Linked DNA regions of Shumkonia mesophila. The protein of the gene in region 2 binds, or shares a complex with, the protein of the main gene of each other region. Links are inferred from orthologs where the notes say so. Each region holds a gene or a part of one and is shown on either strand. Other genes may lie near its edges.

Region 1 (4,951 bases), on a different replicon or contig from region 2:
CACGGCGCCGGGTTTTGGTGACAATGGGCGACTCGCGAAAAAACGGAAAAAAATCGGTCCTCCCCACACACCATGACCACCCTGCTGTTTTCGCATCCGATTTGTCTCGAGCACAGCAATTTCCCGGGACATCCCGAACAGCCGGAACGGTTGCGGGTGATCGATGGGGGGCTGGAGAACCCGGCGTTCTTCCTGCTGGACCGCCGCGAGGCGCCGGAAGGCGACGTCAGGGACATCAAGCGGGTTCACGCGCCCTATTACGTCGAGTCGATCCTCGAGAGCGTGCCGAAGGAAGGCTACGTCGCCCTCGATCCGGATACCGGCCTCTGCCCGGCGTCGGGTCAGGCGGCGCTCCGGGCGGTGGGGGCCGCCTGCGCGGCGGTCGATGCGGTGGTCGCCGGCGAGGCCCGCAACGCCTTCTGCGCGATCCGGCCGCCCGGCCATCACGCCGAGGCGGCGCAGGCCATGGGTTTCTGCCTGTTCAACAACGCCGCCGTGGCGGCCAGGCATGGCCGCGCCGCGTGCGGCCTGGAACGCGTGGCGGTGGTCGATTTCGACGTCCACCACGGCAACGGAACGCAGTCGGCCTTCGAGGAGGACCCGACGCTGTTCTATGCCTCCAGCCATCAATGGCCGGCCTTTCCGGGAACGGGCATGGAGCACGAGACGGGGGTCGGCAACATCGTCAACGTGCCCCTGGCGCCGGGCTCGGGCAGCGACGAGTTCCGCCAGGGATACATCCAGCGCATCCTGCCCGAGCTCAGGAAATTCAGGCCGGACCTGCTCATCATCTCGGCCGGCTTCGACGCCCACGCCCGCGATCCGCTGGCCCAGTTGCGCCTGCAGACCGAGGATTTCGCCTGGGTGACCCGCGAACTGCTCACGGTGGCGGACGAGTGTTGCCGGGGCCGGGTGGTCTCGGTTCTCGAGGGGGGGTACGACCTGTCGGCGTTGACCGCCAGCGTCGCCGTCCACGTTCGCGAACTGATGGGCATCTGACGGCTGCCGCCGTGGCCGTTTTCCTTGCCCTGGATGACGGCCCCGCATAGACTGCCGGTCCCCGGAACGAGGATCGGCATGGTTGAAAAAGCCATTCCCGCGGACGTGGCGCGGATGAGTTTCGAAGAGGCGTTGGCCGAACTGGAAGGAATCGTGCGCCAGCTCGAGGCGGGAACGGGCAAACTGGACGATGCCATCAAGGCCTACGAGCGGGGCGCCGTCCTGAAGCGCCATTGCGAGTCGAAACTGCAAGAGGCCCAGGCGCGGGTCGAGAAGGTCGTGTTGGGGCCGGACGGCCCGGCGGGAACCGATCCCATGGATATCGATTGAGGCATTCTTTGACGGATTTCAAAGCGGAACTGACCGAAAACGCCCAGGCGATCGAAGAGGAACTGGACCATCTGCTGATGATGGACGACCGCCCGGAGTCCCGGCTGGTCGAGGCCATGCGCTATTCGACGCTGGGCGGCGGCAAGCGGGTGCGCCCGTTCCTGGTGATGGCCAGTTCCCAGTTGTTCAACGTCGCCCGAAGCTGCGCGCTCCGGGTCGCCTCGGCGGTCGAGATGGTGCACTGCTATTCGCTCATTCACGACGACCTGCCGGCCATGGACAACGACGACCTGCGCCGCGGCCGTCCGACCTGCCACGTCGAATACGACGAGGCGACGGCGATTCTGGCCGGGGACGCGCTGTTGACCCGGGCGTTCGAGGTGCTGGGACATCCGGCCACCCATTCCGATCCCCAGGTGCGCTGCGACCTGGTGACCGAACTGGCCCGGGCCATCGGCGTCGACGGCATGGTCGGCGGCCAGGTGCTGGACCTGATGGCCGAACACGCGGCGCTGACGATTCCCGAGATCACCCGGTTGCAGCGCCTCAAGACCGGCAAACTGATCGGCTTCTCGTGCGAGGCCGGGGCCATTCTCGGCAAGGCGCCCGAGGCGGCGCGCGCTGCGCTCCACGCCTACGCCCACGACCTGGGGCTGTCGTTTCAGATCGTCGACGACCTGCTGGACGTCGAAGGCGACGCCGCCGAGGTCGGCAAGAAGACGCATAAGGACGGTACCGCCGGCAAGGCGACGTTCGTTTCGCTGCTCGGCATCGAACGGGCCCGGTCCCAGGCCAATATGCTGGCCGAACAGGCGGTGCAGCACCTTGAATTGTTCAAAGAGAAGGCCGACCCTTTACGGGACCTCGCGCGCTTCGTGGTCAACCGGCGCGCCTGAACCGGGTTGGGCATTTCATCGGAAGACGCAGAAGGATAGATGGTGGAAGACAAACCAACGACGCTTCTCGCCGGGGTCGGCTGCCCTGCCGATATTCGAGGCTTCACCACGGATGAACTGAAGCGGCTCGCCCAAGAGGTCCGCGACGAGACCATCCGGGTGGTGTCGATCGCCGGCGGCCACCTGGGGGCCAGCCTGGGGGTGGTCGAGCTTTCCGTGGCGCTGCATCACGTCTTCGACACCCCCAACGACCGCCTGATCTGGGATGTCGGCCACCAGTGCTACCCGCACAAGATCCTGACCGGACGGCGCGAGATGATGCGCACGCTCCGCCAGGGCGAGGGCGTCTCCGGCTTCACCAAGCGCTCGGAAAGCCCCTACGATCCCTTCGGGGCCGGCCACAGTTCGACCTCGATCTCGGCCGGGCTGGGCATGGCGGTGGCCCGCGACCTGACCGGCGAAAAGCGCAACGTGATCGCCGTCATCGGCGACGGCGCGATGAGCGCCGGCATGGCCTACGAGGCGATGAACAACGCCGGTTCCTCGGATGCCCGCCTCATCGTCGTTCTCAACGACAACGACATGTCGATCGCGCCGCCGGTCGGCGCCATGAGCGCCTATCTGTCGCGCCTGATTTCGTCGCGCTCCTATCGCTCCATCCGCCAGTTCGGCATGGAGGTGGCCAAGAAATTTCCGCGCAGCCTGGAGAAGGCGGCGCTGAAGGCCGAGGAATACGCCCGCGGACTGGTCACCGGCGGCACGCTGTTCGAGGAAATGGGCTTTTTCTACGTCGGGCCCATCGATGGCCACAATCTCGACCACCTGCTGCCGATCTTCAAGAACATCCGCGACCATCGGGAAGAGGGGCCGATCCTGATCCACGTGGTGACGCGCAAGGGCCACGGCTATGCGCCGGCCGAAGCCTCGCCCGACAAGTACCACGGGGTCGGCAAGTTCGACGTGGTGACCGGCGAGCTTTACAAGACCAAGAGCAACGCCCCCAGCTACACCAAGATCTTTTCCCGTGCCATCGTCGAGCAGGCCGAGAAGGACGACAAGATCGTCGCGGTGACGGCGGCGATGCCGTCCGGAACCGGCCTCGACGAGTTCGCCAAGCGGTTTCCGCGGCGGTTCTTCGACGTCGGCATCGCCGAGCAGCATGCCGTGACGTTCGCCGCCGGCATGGCCTGCGACGGCCTGAAGCCGTTTGCCGCCCTCTATTCGACCTTCCTGCAGCGGGCCTATGACCAGGTGGTGCACGACGTCGCCATCCAAAGCCTGCCGGTGCGCTTCGCCATCGACAGGGCCGGCTACGTCGGGGCCGACGGGGCCACCCACTGCGGGGCCTACGACCTCGCTTATCTCTGCTGCCTGCCGGGGTTCGTCGTCATGGCGGCGGCCGACGAGGCCGAGTTGATCCATATGGTGGCCACCGCGGCCGCCATCGACGACAGGCCGTGCGCTTTCCGCTATCCGCGCGGCGACGGCGTCGGGGTCGAACTGCCGGCGGCGGGCGTTGCGCTCGAGATCGGCAAGGGGCGGATCGTGCGCGAGGGCACCAAGGTCGCCGTGCTCAGCCTGGGCACCCGCTTGGCCGATGCCCAGAAGGCGGCCGAGGAACTGGCCGCCCGGGGGCTGCCGACGACCGTCGCCGACGCCCGCTTCGCCAAGCCGTTCGACCAGGACCTGGTGCGCCGGCTGGCTCGCGAGCACGAGGTGCTGATCACCATCGAGGAGGGGGCGACCGGCGGCTTCGGCTCGCACGTCACGCACTTCCTGGCCGGCGAGGGGCTGCTGGACGGCGGGCTGAAGTTCCGCACCATGACCATGCCCGACTCCTTCCTCGAACAGGACTCGGTGCCCAACCAGTACGAAAAGGCCGGCTTGACCGCGCGGCATATCGTCGGCGTCGCGCTGACGGCCCTGGGCCGCGCCAACGAAGCCGCCGCCGCCCGGAGGGCCTGACCGGCAGGGGCATCGTCGCCGGACGTCCGTTGCGGAGCGGATTTTGTGCGTGCGGTCCGGGGCGGGCCGACGTATAACCGCGCCCCCATGACATACGAACCCATTGATCATCATGCCGCATCCGGCGGTGCGGCCACCCTTTCGCCCTGGCGGAACGAAGCCGGGGCGATGACGGCCCTGGCGTGGCCGTTGGTCCTGGCCTTCCTCAGCGAGACGGCGATCGACGTGGTCGACATCATCGTCATCGGCCTGCTGGGAGCCGAAGCGGTGGCCGCCGCCGCGCTCGGCACCATGTCGTTCTTCATGATGCTGATCGTCATCCTGGGGGTGACGCTGGCGACGGCGCCGCTGGCCGCCCAGGCGATGGGCGCGCGCCAGCCCCGCCAGGTCCGGCGTGTCATCCGGCAGGGGCTTTGGGTCACTCTGCTGCTCAGCCTGCCGGCCAGTGCCGTTCTGTTCACGGCGGACAGCGTGCTGATCGCCCTCGACCAGCCGGCGGTGGCCTCGCACGCGGCGCAGGAATACCTGGCCTATCGGGCCTGGGCGTTGGCGCCGGCCGTCGCTTTCGTGGTGCTGCGCAACTTCGCCGCCGTACTCAACCGGCCGCGTCTGGGGCTGTGGGTGATCCTCGCCGCCATCCCCTTGAACGGATTCCTCGACTACGGGCTGGTCCTGGGCCGTTTCGGCCTGCCGCGCATGGGCATTGCCGGTGCCGGGCTGGCCAGCCTGATCGCCAGCACGGTCTCGTTCCTGATCATGCT
Region 2 (6,328 bases):
ATCACCTTGCCATCATGGTCGACCAGAAGATGAACAACGGCATTGCCGTCCCCTTCATGGGGCGTCCCGCCATGACCGCCCCGGCGCTGGCCGAATTGGCCCTCAGGTTCGGCTGTCCGGTGGTGCCGGGACGTGTCCGGCGGCTCAAGGGGGCACGTTTCCAGGTCGAGGTCCTGCCTCCACTTGATCTGCCCGACACCGGCGATCGCCATGCCGACATCCTGGCCACCATGACCCGGGTGAATGAGATCGTCGAGGCGTGGGTCAGGGAAACCCCCGAACAATGGCTGTGGCTGCACAACCGCTGGCCGGACTGACGGGCGTAAATGGCCATCCTTCGACACGGGCCCTTTGGGCCCTGCTCAGGATGAGGTCGAATATGTAACTTTCTCATCCTGAGCCGCGCCGCGTAAGCGGTGCGAGTCGAAGGATGCGTCAGCGCAAAAGAAAAACGGCCGGAGGGGCTCCGGCCGTTTTCCCTTGAAGGAATGAGAAGAACTTTTCCTCAGCCCTTGCCGCTCTGGGTGGCGGGAGGGGTTGGGGTCGGCTGTTCGATCGATACGGTCTTGCCGTGGCTGGACGAACATTCCGCGGCGGCGATGCCGGGAAGCGAGAACGCCGCCACGGCGGCCAATGGGAGAATCAGTTTCCGAAAGCTCAGCATGACATCACTCCCATGATATAAGAATGCATCTTATTATCATGGGGACCCGGCCGGGCCATTTCAAGCAAGCGGATTCCCCCTCATTGCCCGGCCAGGACGGGCGTTGCCAGCAGGGCGGGGTCGAGGCGCACCTCGAACAGGCTGACGCCCCAGTGCAGATGGGGACCGGTGGCCCGCCCGCTGGCGCCGACCGTGCCGATGGGGGCGCCCTTGGCGACGGTCTGGCCCGGGTGCACCGAAACGGTATCGAGGTGGGCATAGACCGAGGCGAGCCCGAAGCCGTGGTCGATCATCACCGTTTTGCCGGTGAAGAAGAGGTTGTTTTGGACCAGCGACACGGTGCCGTCGGCGGTCGCCATCACCGGGGCACCCTTCGGCGCGGCGATGTCGACGCCGCCGTGCGGGGCGCGCGGCTCTCCATTGAGGATACGCTGGCTGCCGTAGACGCCGGAAACGCGGCCGGCGACCGGCCAGACGAAGCCCGAGCGGAAGAAGGGAGTAGCCGAATCCCGGGCCTTGGCGGCGGCGACCAGGGCCGCCTCCTCGTTGATGCGCTTGAGGGTTTTCGGATCGGGGGTCACCTGCTCGGGGGGCAGGCCGTCGATGCGCTGCACCGGGAAGTCGCGGCGGGCCACGGCAAGGGTGCGGGCTTGGCGGGCGCCGGCCGCATCGATAATGGAAATCTCGACGCTGGCCGGCGCGTCGCGATCGAACCCCAGCAGGAATTCGCCATCCGCCGAGACGCGGACCGCCCGCCCGTTGACGGTGACGGACGATCCGGGATCGGCGTGGCCGATGGCGAGCCCGCCCTGGGCGAGGTTGCCGTCGAAGCGCACCTCGGCGGCGGCGGAAAGCCCGGGGACGGCCAGCAGGAGGGCGGCGGCGAAAAGAAAGGTGGGGCGGATCATAGAAGTTTTCTCTGGCGATCGTCGTTGGCGGCGGTGCTGCGCCGGGTCCTGGTGGCCGTCCGTCCCTGGCCGCCGGCCGGCGCCTTGCTGACGGTGACCCCGGCGGCGCCGTCATGCAGGCGCAGCGTCAGGTCCATGCCCGCCGAGAGCGCCGTCACCGAGGAAACCGCGGCTCCATCGGCGGTGAGGACCAGCGCGAAGCCGCGCTCCAGCACGCGGGCATAGGAGAAGCTTTCGAGCAGGGCGGTCGCGTGGGCGAGGCGGGTTTGGCGCTCGCGGGTGAAGGTGGCGGCAAGTCGTGCCAGGGTCTGGGCTTCGCGGGTCAGCCGCTGGCCGGCCACCGCGATCTCGCGCTGCGGGGAAGGGATGCGCGCCGCGACGTGCTCGAGGCGCGTGCGCCGCCGCTCTAGGCCGGCCCTGAGGCTGTTGCCCAGCCGCTCGGCCCAGTCGTCCAGGCGCTGCGAGGCGCTCTCCAGCACGCGGCGCAGGTTGGGAAGGCCGCGGGCCAGCCCTTCGAGGCGCTGCCGGCGATCGGCCAGCAGGCGGCCGACGGCGCCGATCAGGCGGGTGCCGTCGTCGCCCACCTGGGCCATCAGCTCCAGGCGCACGGGCACCGCCATCTCGGCCGCCGCCGTCGGAGTGGGGGCGCGCAGATCGGCGGCCAAGTCGATCAGCGTGAAGTCGGTCTCATGCCCCACCGCCGAGATTAGCGGAATGGCGCTTTCCGCCGCGACACGGGCGACGATTTCCTCGTTGAAGGCCCACAGGTCCTCCAGGCTGCCGCCGCCGCGCGCCACGATCAGCAAGTCGGGACGGGGCACCGGGCCGCCTTCGGGCAGCGCGTTGAAGCCGGCGATGGCGGCGGCGATCTCGGCCGCCGCGCCATCGCCCTGCACCCGCACCGGCCAGACGATGACGCGGCGCGGGAAGCGGTCGGCCAGGCGATGCAGAATGTCACGGATGACGGCGCCGGTCGGCGACGTGACGACGCCGATCACGGAAGGCAGGAAGGGCAGCGGCCGCTTGCGCGCCGGGTCGAACAAGCCCTCGGCGGCCAGCCGCCGCTTGCGATCCTCCAGCAGCTTCAGGAGTGCGCCCTCGCCGGCCAGCTCCAGGCCCTCGATGACGAGCTGGTACTTCGAGCGGCCGGGATAGGTGGTGAGCCGGCCCACCGCGATCACCTCCATGCCGTCCTCGGGACTGAGGCCGAGGCGGCCCGCCGTGCCCTTCCAGCACACCGCGTCGATCACCGCCTCGGCATCCTTGAGGCAGAGATAGAGATGCCCGGAAGTGGCCCGCTTGAAGCCCGAGATTTCGCCCCTCACGCGCACCCACGAGAAGGTTTCCTCAACCACCGTTTTCAGGGCCTGCGAAATCTCGCTCACCGTGAAAATCGGCAGGTTGTGGTCGGCCCCGGCGTCAGGTAGGGTTTCACTCATGGCGGCAGTATCCATGATCGCCGCCGAAGCGGCAATAACACCGAAACCGGAGGGACGGCCCATGAAAATCCTGGTGGTCGGCTCGGGTGGCCGCGAACATGCTTTGTGCTGGGCCATCGCCAAATCGCCACGCTGCGGGAAGCTTTACTGCGCGCCGGGCAACGCGGGCATCGCGGCGATCGCCAAGTGCGTCCCCTTGGATGCCATGGACATCGACGGCATCGTGCGTTTCGCCGCCGAGAACAAGATCAGCCTGGTGGTGGTCGGACCCGAAGGCCCCCTGGTGGCCGGACTGGTCGACCGCCTGGAAGCGGCCGGGATCAGGGCCTTCGGGCCGCGCGCCAACGCGGCCGCGTTGGAAGGCTCCAAGGGCTTCATGAAGGACCTGTGCGAGAAGTACGCCATCCCGACGGCGGAATTCCAGCGCTTCGACGAGCCGGCCGCGGCCAAGGAATACATCCGCCGCAAGGGGGCGCCGATCGTGGTCAAGGCCGACGGGCTGGCCGCCGGCAAGGGCGTCATCCTGTGCCGCAACGAGCTGGAAGCCTATGCGGCGGTCGACCACATCATGGTCGAGCGGGCCTTCGGCGGGGCCGGTGACGAGGTCATCGTCGAGGAATTCCTGACCGGCGAGGAGGCCAGCTTCTTCGCCCTGGTCGATGGCGTGCGCGCCGTGCCGTTGGTCTCCGCCCAGGACCACAAGGCGGCCTACGACGGCGACGAGGGGCCGAACACCGGGGGCATGGGCGCCTATTCGCCGGCCCCGGTGGTGACGGCGGCCATCGCCAAAACCGTCATGAACACCATCATCACGCCGACCATCGAAGGCATGGCGGCGGAAGGGTGCGCCTACAAGGGCGTGCTGTTCGCCGGGCTGATGATCGACAAGGGGGTCCCCAAGCTTCTCGAATACAACGTCCGCTTCGGCGATCCCGAATGCCAGCCACTGATGCTGCGCCTCAAGTCGGACCTGCTGGAGGCGCTGTTGGCCTGTGCGGATGGCAGCCTGGACAAGGTGACTCTCGACTGGCATTCCGATGCCGCCCTGACCGTGGTGATGGCGGCCAAGGGATACCCGGGGGTCTATGAAAAAGGCTCGGAAATCCGGGGGCTGGCGGCGGCCAATGCCGTGGAGGGCGTCACCGTCTTTCACGCCGGTACCAAGGCGGCCGACGACACCATCATCGCCAACGGCGGACGGGTGCTCAACGTCACCGCGCGGGGCAAGACGGTGGCCGAGGCCCAGAAGCGGGCCTACAAGGCGGTGGATGCGATCGACTGGCCGGACGGCTTCTGCCGGCGCGACATCGGCTGGCGCGCGCTCAAGCGCTGAGACCGCTCTTGCGTCTTCCGGTTCCGTGGCCGCACCCCATATGAGGGGCATCACCGCGAGGAGGAAGGCGATGGACGATAAGACCCGCACCGAGCTTGAGGCCGCCGCCTTTCGCGGCTTGGTCGCGCACTTAAGGAAGCGCACCGACGTTCAGAATATCGACCTGATGAACCTGGCCGGCTTCTGCCGCAATTGCCTGTCCAAATGGTACCGGGCGGCGGCCGAGGAGCGGGGGCTGGCCATGACCGAGGGCGAGGCGCGCGAGATCGTCTATGGCATGCCCTATGCCGAGTGGCAGGCCAAGCATCAGAAGGAAGCGACGGCCGATCAGAAGCGCCGCTTCGAGGAAACCAAGCCGTTGCACGCCGACATCAGCGGCCACCGCTGACCCTTCGACTCGGGCCCTGTGGGCCCGGCTCAGGGTGAGGTTCTCTATCGGTCCTCATTCTGAGCAGCCGGCGAAGCCGGCGTGTCGAAGGATGGTTTCAGTTGGTGGCGTAGCCGAGCGCCTCGGGCAGCCACAGCGCGATCCCCGGCACCATGATGACGAACACCATCGCCAGGGCCATCGAGGCGACGAACCAGATCGCCCAGCGGATCGAGGATTCCATGGTGACGCCGCCGATCTGGGTGCTGACCATCAGGTTGACGGCAACGGGGGGCGTGAACTGGCCGATGGCGATGTTCATGGCCATCAGGACGCCGAACCAAGTGGGGTTCCAGGCGAAGGTCTTCATCAGGGGGATAAGCAGCGGCAGGAAGATCAGGTAGATCGAGATGCCGTCCAACACCATGCCTGCCAGCAGCAGCACGACCATGACGATGGCCATGATGACGTAGCCGTTGTCCGATAGCGCGAACAGCGCCTTGGCCGCCATGTCGAAGGCGCCCAGCGTGCTGCCGGCCCAGGCGAAGATGCCGGCCAGCGAGACGATGATCATGATCACCGCCGAGGTCTTGGCGGCATCGGCCATGGTGGCGTAAATGTCCCGCCAGCCCATGGTGCGGTAAATGAAGACGCCGACGATGAGGCCGTAGAAGACGGCGACCACCGCCGCCTCGGTCGGGGTAAACAGCCCGCTACGCAGGCCGCCCAGGATGATGACCGGAGCCAGCAGGCCGGGCACGGCGCCCATGAAGCTGGGCCAGAAGTCCGGCCGGCTCTTTTCCTCGCGCGCCCCGAAGTCGTGGCGGCGCGACAGCCAGACGGTGGGCACGGCAATCGCCAGGCCGGCCAGCAGTCCCGGCACCAGGCCGGCCGCGAAGAGGGCACGCAGGTCCATCCCCGGTACCATGATCGAATAGATGATCAGCGCGATGGACGGCGGGATCAGGATGGCGGTCGAGGCCGAGGCGGCGATAACGCTGGCCGAGAAGGCGCGTGGATAGCCGGCCTTGGCCATGCTGGGGATCATCACGGTGGCGACGGCCGCGGCGTCGGCCGGCCCCGACCCCGACATGCCGCCCATCAGCATGCACACCAGCACGGCGACGACGGCGAGCCCACCGCGCCGCGGCCCGACGATGGCGCCGGCGAAGCGCACCAGCTTGGCCGCCACGCCCGAGCGCTCGAAGATCATGCCGGTCAGGATGAACAGCGGCACCGCGATCAGCGGATACTTGGCGATACCGTTGTAGGTGTTGGTGCCGATGGTGGCCAAGGCATAGGCGTCGAGCCCGGTCAGGATGCCGACGACGCCGGCCAGACCCAGGGCCACGGCGATGGGCGTGCCCAGACAGAGAAGGGCGGCGAAGGAGCCTAGCAGGGCCAGGTTGGCGGCGATCATGGCCGGTCCTTTCGCATCCGCACGGCCCGCTGGATGACGCGCAGGATGACGACGCCGGCCAGGATCGGCAGCCACACGCTGTAGATCCAGGTCGGGTAACCGAGGCCAGCCGAGGTTTCCTCGAATTCCCACTGATCGAAGGCGAACAGCGCCCCGAACCACAGGACGAGCGAGAAGACCAGCACCGTCGCCGCCAG

Evidence for each region. The genes of interacting proteins can lie anywhere in the genome.
Region 1: the proteins of xseA (region 2) and ODR01_RS09270 are in contact, whole or in part, in a cryo-EM structure (PDB 8TXR), measured with the Escherichia coli proteins. The link is inferred for Shumkonia mesophila from one-to-one orthologs.

What each region holds. Positions count from the first base shown.
Region 1 is NZ_JAOTID010000004.1:220,098-225,048, reverse strand. Bases 1-2,703 are described here. They hold ODR01_RS09270 (exodeoxyribonuclease VII small subunit), read left to right. Parts: upstream 1-1,077; coding sequence 1,078-1,329; downstream 1,330-2,703. Other genes in these bases: dxs (1-deoxy-D-xylulose-5-phosphate synthase), read left to right, coding at 2,265-2,703; ODR01_RS09265 (polyprenyl synthetase family protein), read left to right, coding at 1,338-2,225; ODR01_RS09275 (histone deacetylase family protein), read left to right, coding at 73-999. In the rest of the region: more of dxs, read left to right, coding at 2,704-4,190; ODR01_RS09255 (MATE family efflux transporter), read left to right, coding at 4,359-4,951. UniProt on the Escherichia coli protein: Bidirectionally degrades single-stranded DNA into large acid-insoluble oligonucleotides, which are then degraded further into small acid-soluble oligonucleotides.
Region 2 is NZ_JAOTID010000008.1:111,816-118,143, reverse strand. Bases 791-3,775 are described here. They hold xseA (exodeoxyribonuclease VII large subunit), read right to left. Parts: upstream 3,012-3,775; coding sequence 1,569-3,011; downstream 791-1,568. Other genes in these bases: purD (phosphoribosylamine--glycine ligase), read left to right, coding at 3,073-3,775; ODR01_RS14600 (M23 family metallopeptidase), read right to left, coding at 791-1,572. Also shown: ODR01_RS14610 (lysophospholipid acyltransferase family protein), read left to right, coding at 1-317; ODR01_RS14605 (hypothetical protein), read right to left, coding at 506-664; more of ODR01_RS14600, read right to left, coding at 745-790; more of purD, read left to right, coding at 3,776-4,344; ODR01_RS14585 (DUF1244 domain-containing protein), read left to right, coding at 4,415-4,732; ODR01_RS14580 (TRAP transporter large permease), read right to left, coding at 4,830-6,131; ODR01_RS14575 (TRAP transporter small permease), read right to left, coding at 6,128-6,328. UniProt on the Escherichia coli protein: Bidirectionally degrades single-stranded DNA into large acid-insoluble oligonucleotides, which are then degraded further into small acid-soluble oligonucleotides.